3 regions of the Colwellia sp. BRX8-5 genome follow, and region 3 is predicted to be linked to each of the others. Evidence: predicted binding sites of a transcription regulator. Region 3 holds the regulator's gene; each other region holds the start of a gene.

Region 1 (3,291 bases), on a different contig from region 3:
CGTTTTTGCATCGTAAATTACAATCTCACCCGTAGGGTTTCTAGCATCTTTACGATTCCAAACAGATACCCAAACTTCAGTACCGTCATCATTAAACTCCATATGCAGTGCCGCTTTACCTGGCTCTGTTGTTACACGGATAGTTTTAACGATTTGGTGAGTATCTTTATCAAATACTTGTACTGATTGTTGAACTTCTGGCTCAGGATGTTTCAACTGATCAGCCCAAACATATTGTGAAGTTTCATGGGTACGGATAAATGCACCAGCACCATCTGTTTCAACTTCATAGCAAAGTTTCCAAGCTTTATCAGGATGACCCATAGGATCATTGCCCCATACTGATACTAGGCCAACACCTAAGTGAGTTGTGCCACCAACAGGACCACATTCTTTATCAATCCAGTTAGCGCCAGGACCAGGATGCGGTAATGCATCAACTTCAATCATCGCTTCTAACTTACGTTCAATAGTATCAATCACAACCATTTTATTTGAAGCATTAGCCGCAATTTGGAAGTAACGACCAGAGGGATCAAAGAAACCATCATGCAAAAATTCTGCTGAAGCAATACTAGTAATGGTTAAGTTATCTAAGTCGGTATAATCAACTTGTAGCATTTGACCAGTTTCTTTAACTGCCACGATAAATGAAGACGTTAAAGGCGAAGTGTAAATAGCAGCTACACGTGCTTCATTGATGAATTCACCTTTAGTATTGTAACCACGAGTAGATACAACTTTAAGTGGGTTTAATGTTACTGCATCCATAATAACGAAATGCGCAGGCCAGTAACCTCCAGCAATTACGTATTTTCCATCGCCAGAAACTGCGATATCACGAGCGTCATAAGCCATTTTAGTTTCAGCAACTAACATTTTGTCAGGCGTTTGCCATAAATCAATTTTATTTACTTTACCGTCACGACCAATGGTGTACCAAAAACGTCCAATATCTTTTGCATGGTCAACTTTATGATGTTCTGTACCTTTAATGACATGTACTGCGTAACCCGTATCGAGGTGAGCAATAATTTTCTTAGTATCACCATCAATAATGGCGGCAGTACCTGCGTCACGTTCGATAACAACAAAGAAGTTTTTCCAATTTAAACCATGCATTGGTTTAGTTGGATAATCTTTCGGTGCTACATATTCTTTGGTGTAAGAGCGCATTTGCGCTAAAGACATTTCTGGAGGAATAGGTGGTTCCATCTGAATGAAGGTCGCTAAATTAGCTATTTCTTCTTTACTGAATAAATCGTCAAAGTTATTCATACCACCTTCAGTACCTAAAGAAATAATCTTCTCTAAACGTTGCTGGCCTTTTTTTAAAGTATTTTCAGGCTCTAAATTTTTGCCTGTTGCGCCTTTACGCAAAGTACCATGACAACCAGCACAGCGTTGAAAGTATTGTAATTTCGCTTTATCAAAGTCAGCCTCAGACAAAGTCGGCTCTGTTGCTGATACAGACAGACTAATACCAGTAACGGCCATTCCTATTGCTAAACCAAGTGCTGACAAGCCATATTTAATTATTTTCATCGTCATTCTCCAGATATTTTTACGAGCTTAATGTTTTGGATAATTCTTATTTTTTCAGTGTTCTACTCTAATTTTATTTTTATTAGAATTTCGGTTATTTCGCTTTAATAAAAGTCGAAACTGAAACACCAATAAACAAATTCGTCGTTGTTAACGTTCTGGTCTACGCGCTTTATTATTGAAAGCAACTTAAAATCAATTACAAGAAAAAGTGTTAGTCCAGTAAACAAATGTAACTATTCATTACTTCAGGAATAAATAACCTGATTCAGATCAAGTTTTAAAAGTTTTAGTCATCAATGAATTTGCAACTTGATCAAGGTCAATAAATCAGGCGTTTTTAGAAGACTTAAGCTATTTTCGTATTAGAATCACCACAGAAACCAACTACTTAACCACATTAATTTTAGGGGTATTATTTATGAATAACCGCACTAAGTCTTTACTATATGCCGCCACTATTGGTTTGATTATTGTTGCTATTTTTTTAGGCTTTTTATCAAGCATGGCCAATCCAGTTTCTTGGGTATTAATTGTTGTGCTAGCACTGGTACCTTTGATTTATAAGAAAACAAATCAAAGCAATCAGCTGGAGTGGCAAGAAGAATATAGCGTCGGCATTGAAAGTTTAGATAATGATCATAAAAAACTGATTAACTTACTTAATCAGTTCACTACTGCCTATGACTATGCGATGAGTGAAGATTTTGAACGTCAAGCATTGAGTAATTTAATTGCTTACACAAAATATCATTTTGAACGAGAAGAAAATTTACTTGTTGAGCATAATTTTATTGATGTTGAAGCCCATAAAAAACAACATAAGGTGATGATAGCTCAAGTTGAATCATTCGTTAGCTTGTATGATGAAAAAGGTCATGACGCACTATCTGAAGTCAGTAGTTTCTTAAAAGAATGGTTAATTAATCATATCAATGGCACCGACAAAGAATATACCCAGTGCTTAACAGCACATGGCGTAAAGTAAGAAGTATCCAAAAATATTACTCAAAAGAAATCTCTATTATTGTAGAAATTATTGCTAGTGATCGGCCGCTTTATTACGTTTGTTTGTTTATCACCTAAAGAATAGTGTTTCAGAGTAAAAGCAATAAAGGTTCAATTTAAGCCTTGTTGATTTTACACCAGGGTAAGGATTATTCTCACTCAATGTATTGACGAATAAAACTCAACACACATAACCTGAGTATTGCCTTATTTTAACACTGCTGCCTGACTCTCCTACTGCATCGATATAAACAGAAGTGTCGATAACATCGATGCAGAGAATGATAATGCAGGCACGCCACTGCACTATTTCGTACCTTGATGTAGCTATTCAGTTTTTTATCAGAATCAAAACTGATCGTTGACGAACAAAGATACACTCATCCCTTGAAAGATAGGCTGTCTAAAAATAGCCATCATGAACATAAAAGCCTATTCATAATAGGCTTTTTATTCATCTTAAGTTCTTGTGTTAATATTTTTCTAACTTAAGCTACCAAGCATACTTGATTTGTACTGAGCCATTAATGCCCGCCGCAGCTAAGGTATCTAATAGTGGATCATTCGCTTCAAATCCGTTTACGTCAGACCAATGAGCGTATTTTTTGTCCGTTATATTATATATTGCTGCAGCTAAAGTTATTTTATCGCTAAAACTGTAATTAACCACCAAGTCAAACGTTGTATAGCCAGACGTTGTAGCTAACTTATTGTCGGGATCATCAATATCTGATTTTC
Region 2 (3,291 bases), on a different contig from region 3:
TAGTGCTGCCGCTATACCGATTAAGTACAATAAGAAAACTAAGTTTTGCCCAGAATCCGGGAAAAATGCCGCAGCAAATAAAGCATATACCGGTAAACGTGCCCCACACGACATAAACGGTGACATCATTATGGTGGTGATACGTTCACGCTCACTATCAAGAATTCGTGCCGACATTACAGCAGGAACCGTACAACCAAAACCAACAATTAAAGGGACAAAAGCTTTGCCGGGTAAACCAATTTTTTGCATAGCACTGTCAACCACAAACGCTGCACGCGCTAAGTAGCCACTGCTTTCTAAAATCGATAAACCAATGAATAAACAAGCGATGATTGGAATAAAAGTAGCGACCGTTTGAATACCTAAGCCAGCTCCTTCAATTAAGGTTAGCAACCACTGAGGTAAATCATAACTTGATAAAAATCTTTGCGGGTAATCGACAAAAATAGCGCCGGCTAAAATATCAAAAAAGTCGATAAAAGCGCTACCAACATTGATTGCAAACATAAACAATAAGTACATCATGCTAAGAAAAACGGGCACACCTAACCAAGGATGAAGGATAAAATGGTCAAGGCGGTCACTTAAACTTATTGCCGGTGCTTTTTTGGAAGCCGGTAGACCCTTTTTAACATCGATCAATAACTGCTGAATAAACTCGTAACGCGCCTGCATAATACTAATAGCATCGGTATTGGTTTGCTGACAGCCACCTTGATCATTACAAGCGCCACATTCAAGATCAATTAACACCTCAGTTGAGTTTTTGTCCGCGAGTTTATTGACAATATCTGCTGATAACATTAATTTCTTTGGACGTTCACTTGCTTTAGGTAATTCAAGTAAAGCCTGTTCAACTTGTTTTAAGGTATCTTTAGCTAAGCTGTTGGCAATAATAACTTTACAGCCAAGTTCTTTGGCTAAAATATTTATATCAACGGTTTGCGCTTCTTTTCGATCAGATTTATTGATAACCAATAATACCGGTAAACCGAGTTCAAGTAGCTGAGTCGTTAAATACAACTGACGCTTTAATTGCGTCGCATCGACGACATTAATTAAACAATCAATGTCGTTATTTTTAAGAAAATCTTGGGTAATAGTCAGGTCTTTACTTTGTTCAGTTCGAGTGGCGAGAGAACTAATGCCAGGTAAGTCTGAAAGTAAAACTTGCTCATTATTAAATGAGAAGCGCTGCTGTTTTGTCGCTACAGTGACGCCAGTCCAGTTTCCTGTTTGTTGTTTCGCGCCCGTTAGAGCATTAAAAAACGTGCTTTTTCCTGAATTGGCAAAGCCAACTAGAGCCAAATGTAAAGCTTGTGACATTAGACGATTTCTATACCTATTTGTTGAGCAATACTCGGTGCTAAGCAAATTTTAGTACCATGGAGATGAAAGGCAAGTGGCCCATTAAATGGTGCTTTATGGGCTAATGATATCTCAGTTTTTAACGCAAAACCCTGCTCGATTAACTTTGAAGTCAAATCGAAATTTGTTGGCAACGTGCGGATCACCGCTCGTTGGGTACGCCTCAATTGTGAAAGGGTCATAAACAACAACTCAAATAATAATGATTATCATTTGATTCTACTTTACTATTAACTTTTCAGCAAGCGTATATAACAGCGTAATTGATCTAAATCAGCTTAAATTAATCTACTAATAAATTTGATTTAAAATTTAATAGTTTAGCAAGCGTTCAATATAATCATATTAAAAATATAACTGGATTTATCTGCGCAGCTTACGTAAAAATAGCGAAAAGGTAAGAGAGGTATTGTTATTATGAAAATTAAATATTACCTAATGAAACATCGCTGACAAATCCAAATAGCTTGTCAGCGATTTACTATTTTAATGACAGTATGATTTATAGATTAAAAGCTATATGTCATTTCTGCCCATGCACTGGTACCTTCTTCAGGTAAACGGTCCATAAACGTTACATCACTGCCTTTGACTCGGTTATAGCCACCTAAGTGATTTTGATATTCTTTATTGAGTAGATTATCAACGCCAAAACGAAGCGTTAATTGATTATTGACGTAATATTGAGCGTCTACATTCATCACACCATAACCAGCACTTGTTTGTTCCTGATTCGTTAATGAAATATCTTTTTGTGCGGCGGCCATCACTAAAACCATATTTACAGACCAATTCTCACTAAAGTAATTGGCACTTAACTGACCATTCAATGGCGCAATACGATACAAGTTATCATTAATATCACGACGTTCGCCACGTACGTAACTGACCACGGCTGATAATTGTATTTGATCATTTATAGTGTAATAGCCATTTACATCAGCACCATAAAGCTTAGCATCTACATTAGTAAACTTTAGAGGGTTATCATCACCCGCCATCATTTGGGCCATCATTTTTGCTGACATATCCAACATACCTAAAGGAGTACCTTGAATATAGTCATCAATATTTTGATAGAAGAAATGAGGTGTGATCATAACTTTTTCAGTTTGGTAGGTAAAACCGACATCCGCTTGATAAGCTGTCTCACTGTTAAGATCCATATTACCCACATAAGTGTTACCGTCGGCCAGCCCACCCGTTGATTCCATCGGGGTCCAGAGATAAAGCTCTTGATATGAAGGCGCTCTATTTTTTAAACCTACGCCTATATATAATGATAAATCTTTCGATAATTGAGTTTCCGTGCTTAATGCGATATCTATATTGGTATCATTAACACTGTGATCACTGTTATTAAAGTTATCCCGTAAGTCTATGGCTAAATCAGCCATCGTTGGCATAGCTGAATTCATATTATCCATCATTGCAGAGCCCATCGGCATAATCATCATTGCCATAGATGTTGCCACTTGACCTGCATCTAATTCAGCTCTTTTTAAACGGACGCCTAACTGAACTTTGGTATTGTTAAAGGTTTGCTGCCATTGTGCAAATAGCCCAAAGCGATCATCTTTGACATCATTAAAGTTTACCACGGCAAACATCGAGTTATTTGGATTGGTGATCACAGAGTCATGCTTGGCTAAATAACCATCGAAGCCAAATTCTAACTCACCAAAAGTAAAAGATTTACCCAGCGAAAAATTAAAATTAGTTGTTATACCCGTAGCATTATTACGACGATGTTTTTCTGGATTATTATTCAATCGCTTTTCAAAGTTAGTCATACCATGATCGGCATCGGTGTAGCCTAACAACCAATCTGCTTGCCAATCGGCCCAGATAAAGTTACCGTCTAAACTTGCTCGGTGACTATAAATATATTCTATATCCATAGGTAATGCTGGCGTACCC
Region 3 (3,291 bases):
AATTATTTTTGGGCATTCGGTTATAATGCTATCGTATTGCCCCTTGCCGTCTCAGGCTACATTACTCCCTATATGGCGGTTATAGGTATGTCTGCAAGTTCGATATTGGTTATCACTAACTCGTTACGTTTATTAAAAAAGTAAACGCAAACTTATAATAGAGCATAAAGACCATGAGCATTATTTATATTTTGATCCCCATAGCGATAATCCTAACCTCTATCGCCATTTATTTATTTTTTTGGGCAGTAAAAACTGAACAATTTGATGATTTAGAGAAACAAGGTATGAGTATCTTGTTTGATGAAGATGAAAACACTACCACCAAAAAGTCCACTGAAACCCATAGCGAAAATACAGCTAAAAATGATACGGGTAGTAAATAACAGCCATGTTGAGTATAGATTATTTATCGGCATTCATCATCGGCTTGTTAGGTTCGGGACATTGTATCGGTATGTGCGGTGGTATAACAACGATGTTAACATCTGCTATATCACCGCAACAAAAAGGCAGCGATAAATTTAAGCTGGTCGGTGCATATAATGTTGGCCGAATTTTTTCTTATAGCTTAATTGGGGCAATCGTTGGATTTAGTAGTTCTATTGCAATAAAGAATATTGGCGTTCCATTAGGTTTTTTACGGTTATTTGCAGCGGTATTTTTAATTTTATTAGGCTTGTATTTAGGCCAATGGTTAATGTGGCTATCAAAAGTTGAAAAAATGGGTAAGTTCCTTTGGCGCTATCTATCCCCGTTAAGTAAAAGGTTTATTCCCATTAATAATGCTAAACAAGCGCTAGCATTAGGAGCAGTCTGGGGATGGTTACCTTGTGGTTTAGTCTACTCAACATTAACTTGGTCCTTAGCCAGTGGAAGTGCTCTCAGTGGCGCCCTAATTATGACCAGTTTTGGTTTAGGTACTTTACCAGCCTTGTTAAGTCTTTCACTTGGCTCTTTTGGTATAAAGTCGTTGGTAACAAACACGAAATTCAAGAAAATAATGGCGCTAATGATAATTTCATACGGAATATACAGTTTAATGTTTGCATATAAGCAATTGTTTTAATATGATCGATAAATTAGGGATAACTCATTTAGGTTAATATGTATAAAAAGCCATGTTCTACATCTCAACATATTCATTGTCAAAACTGTAGTATCAGCGAGCTGTGTTTACCTTTCTCTTTAAATGATAAAGAACTCGATACACTAGACAGCATTATTGACCGTAAACGCCCTATTCATAAAGGCGAACAAATTTTCCAAGATGGCGACAAAATGCAAGCTTTATACGCTATTCGCTCTGGAACATTCAAAACATTTACGGTTAATGAACAAGGTGAAGAACAAATTACCGGTTTTCATTTAGCGGGTGATTTATTAGGTTTTGATGCTATTGCTGAGTCAGAGCATCCTAGTTTTGCAAAAGCCTTAGAAACATCTATGGTCTGTGAGATACCTTACAATACTTTAGATTCATTATCGAATACGATGCCTAAGTTGAAAAAACAAATTCTTCGCATGATGAGTTCCGAAATCCGCTCAGATCAAGAAATGTTAACGCTACTTAACCGCAAAAATGCTGAACAACGCTTAGCAACTTTTATTTCAACCTTAGCCAGTCGCTATCATGCACGGGGTATGTCACTAACAGATTTTCGCCTAACGATGACGCGAAGTGACATAGGTAATTATATTGGTTTAACGGTTGAAACCATCAGTAGATTATTAAATCGTTTTCAAAAAAATGAATTAATCACAGTTGATGGAAAACTCATCACAATACTTAATATGGATAAACTTAACGAGTGTGCTTCACTGTAGTTTATCGCTTTTTTAAATAATTATAGATAAATGCTTAACATTAAAGATGTTAAGCATTTTTTTTATTGAAATATTATGATTTAAAGCAAATAATATCTATTAATTATGGTCTATTATTAATATTATTTAATAACTAGGGAGTAAATATTATGGATAAGTATAAAAAAATATTAGCCGTTATTGATCCAACCACTGAAAATCAAAAAGCGTTGAAACGTGCGATTGAATTAGCACGACATAGTGGCGGACAGATCACTGCATTTTTAACCATTTATGATTTATCTTATGAAATGACCACCATGCTTTCTGGCGACGAGCGAGAAGCAATGCGTCAATCGGTTATTAATGATCGTAAACTATGGTTAGACGAAAAGATTTCAGAAACTGATCACCAAGACATAACCATAGATACCTGTATTATTTGGCATAATCGCCCATTTGAAAAGATCATAAAAAAAGTACTGGCTGAAAACTTCGATATTGTCATCAAAGGCACCCATCAACATGACAAGCTAAAGTCGGTTATTTTTACGCCAACAGATTGGCATATATTAAGGAAATGTCCCTGCCCAGTATTACTGGTTAAAGACCATAGCTGGCCAAGCAATGGTAATTTACTTACCGCACTCAATATCGGTAGCGATGATGATGAGCACAAAGCGCTTAATAATAAGTTAACCCAAGAATCAATAGTGTTTTCTTCACTGATTAAAGCCAATGTTCATTTGGTGAATTCTTATCCAGGTACGCCAGTAAATATTGCCATTGAAATTCCAGAGTTTAACGCCTCTGAATATAACGACACTATGTTTAATCATCACAAAAGTGCGATGAAAGACCATGCTAATAGCTTTAATATTCCGCTTAAAAATACCCATGTTAAAGAAGGTTTACCTGAAGATGTTATTCAAAGTATTTCTAAGCACGTTGATGCTGAATTAGTTGTGTTAGGTACTATTGGTCGAACGGGGATTTCAGCGGCACTTATTGGTAATACTGCAGAGCATGTCATTGACCGCCTTAACTGTGATGTCTTAGCGATAAAACCTGATGGTTACCTCTCGCCATTAGCTTAATATTGAAATATGTAAATATCCATTAAAAAGCCGAGGATTTCCTTGGCTTTTTGCTATACTACGCGCGGTAAAATTCATACTTTTTATTTCAAATATCTCTAGGAAACACTATGAGCGCTCAATCAGCGACACCAATAACATCTTTAACACCCAGCCAAAAAATACAGCTGAGTAAACTTGAGAAGCGCTTAAGACGACATGTTGGCCAAGCTATCGCGCAATATAATATGATAGAAGATGGCGATAAAATAATGGTGTGCTTATCGGGTGGCAAAGACAGTTACGCCCTACTGGCTATTTTAATGTTGTTAAAAGAATCAGCGCCCATTCATTTTGATATCGTTGCCGTTAATCTTGATCAAAAACAACCCGGTTTTCCTGAGCATAT

The links. Region 3 encodes FNR, which switches genes on or off when oxygen is low (the NO sensors DNR and NnrR bind a similar motif). Its sites were predicted from a motif close to TTGATCTAGATCAA; they were not measured.
Region 1: the regulator FNR is predicted to act here: its motif matches at 1,858-1,871, upstream of H4J62_RS12975 (bacteriohemerythrin).
Region 2: the regulator FNR is predicted to act here: its motif matches at 1,635-1,648, upstream of H4J62_RS02935 (FeoA family protein).

What each region holds. Positions count from the first base shown of each region.
Region 1 is NZ_JACGVR010000019.1:2,483-5,773, forward strand. It holds gene H4J62_RS12970 (cytochrome D1 domain-containing protein) at 1-1,545, opposite strand, end outside; gene H4J62_RS12975 (bacteriohemerythrin) at 1,967-2,533, shown strand; gene H4J62_RS12980 (TonB-dependent hemoglobin/transferrin/lactoferrin family receptor) at 3,047-3,291, opposite strand, start outside.
Region 2 is NZ_JACGVR010000003.1:26,651-29,941, reverse strand. It holds gene feoB (ferrous iron transport protein B) at 1-1,329, opposite strand, end outside; gene H4J62_RS02935 (FeoA family protein) at 1,329-1,553, opposite strand; gene H4J62_RS02930 (TonB-dependent receptor) at 1,881-3,291, opposite strand, start outside.
Region 3 is NZ_JACGVR010000005.1:184,615-187,905, reverse strand. It holds gene H4J62_RS05685 (heavy metal translocating P-type ATPase) at 1-144, shown strand, start outside; gene ccoS (cbb3-type cytochrome oxidase assembly protein CcoS) at 174-386, shown strand; gene H4J62_RS05675 (sulfite exporter TauE/SafE family protein) at 392-1,069, shown strand; gene fnr (fumarate/nitrate reduction transcriptional regulator Fnr) at 1,108-1,827, shown strand; gene uspE (universal stress protein UspE) at 1,977-2,903, shown strand; gene ttcA (tRNA 2-thiocytidine(32) synthetase TtcA) at 3,014-3,291, shown strand, end outside.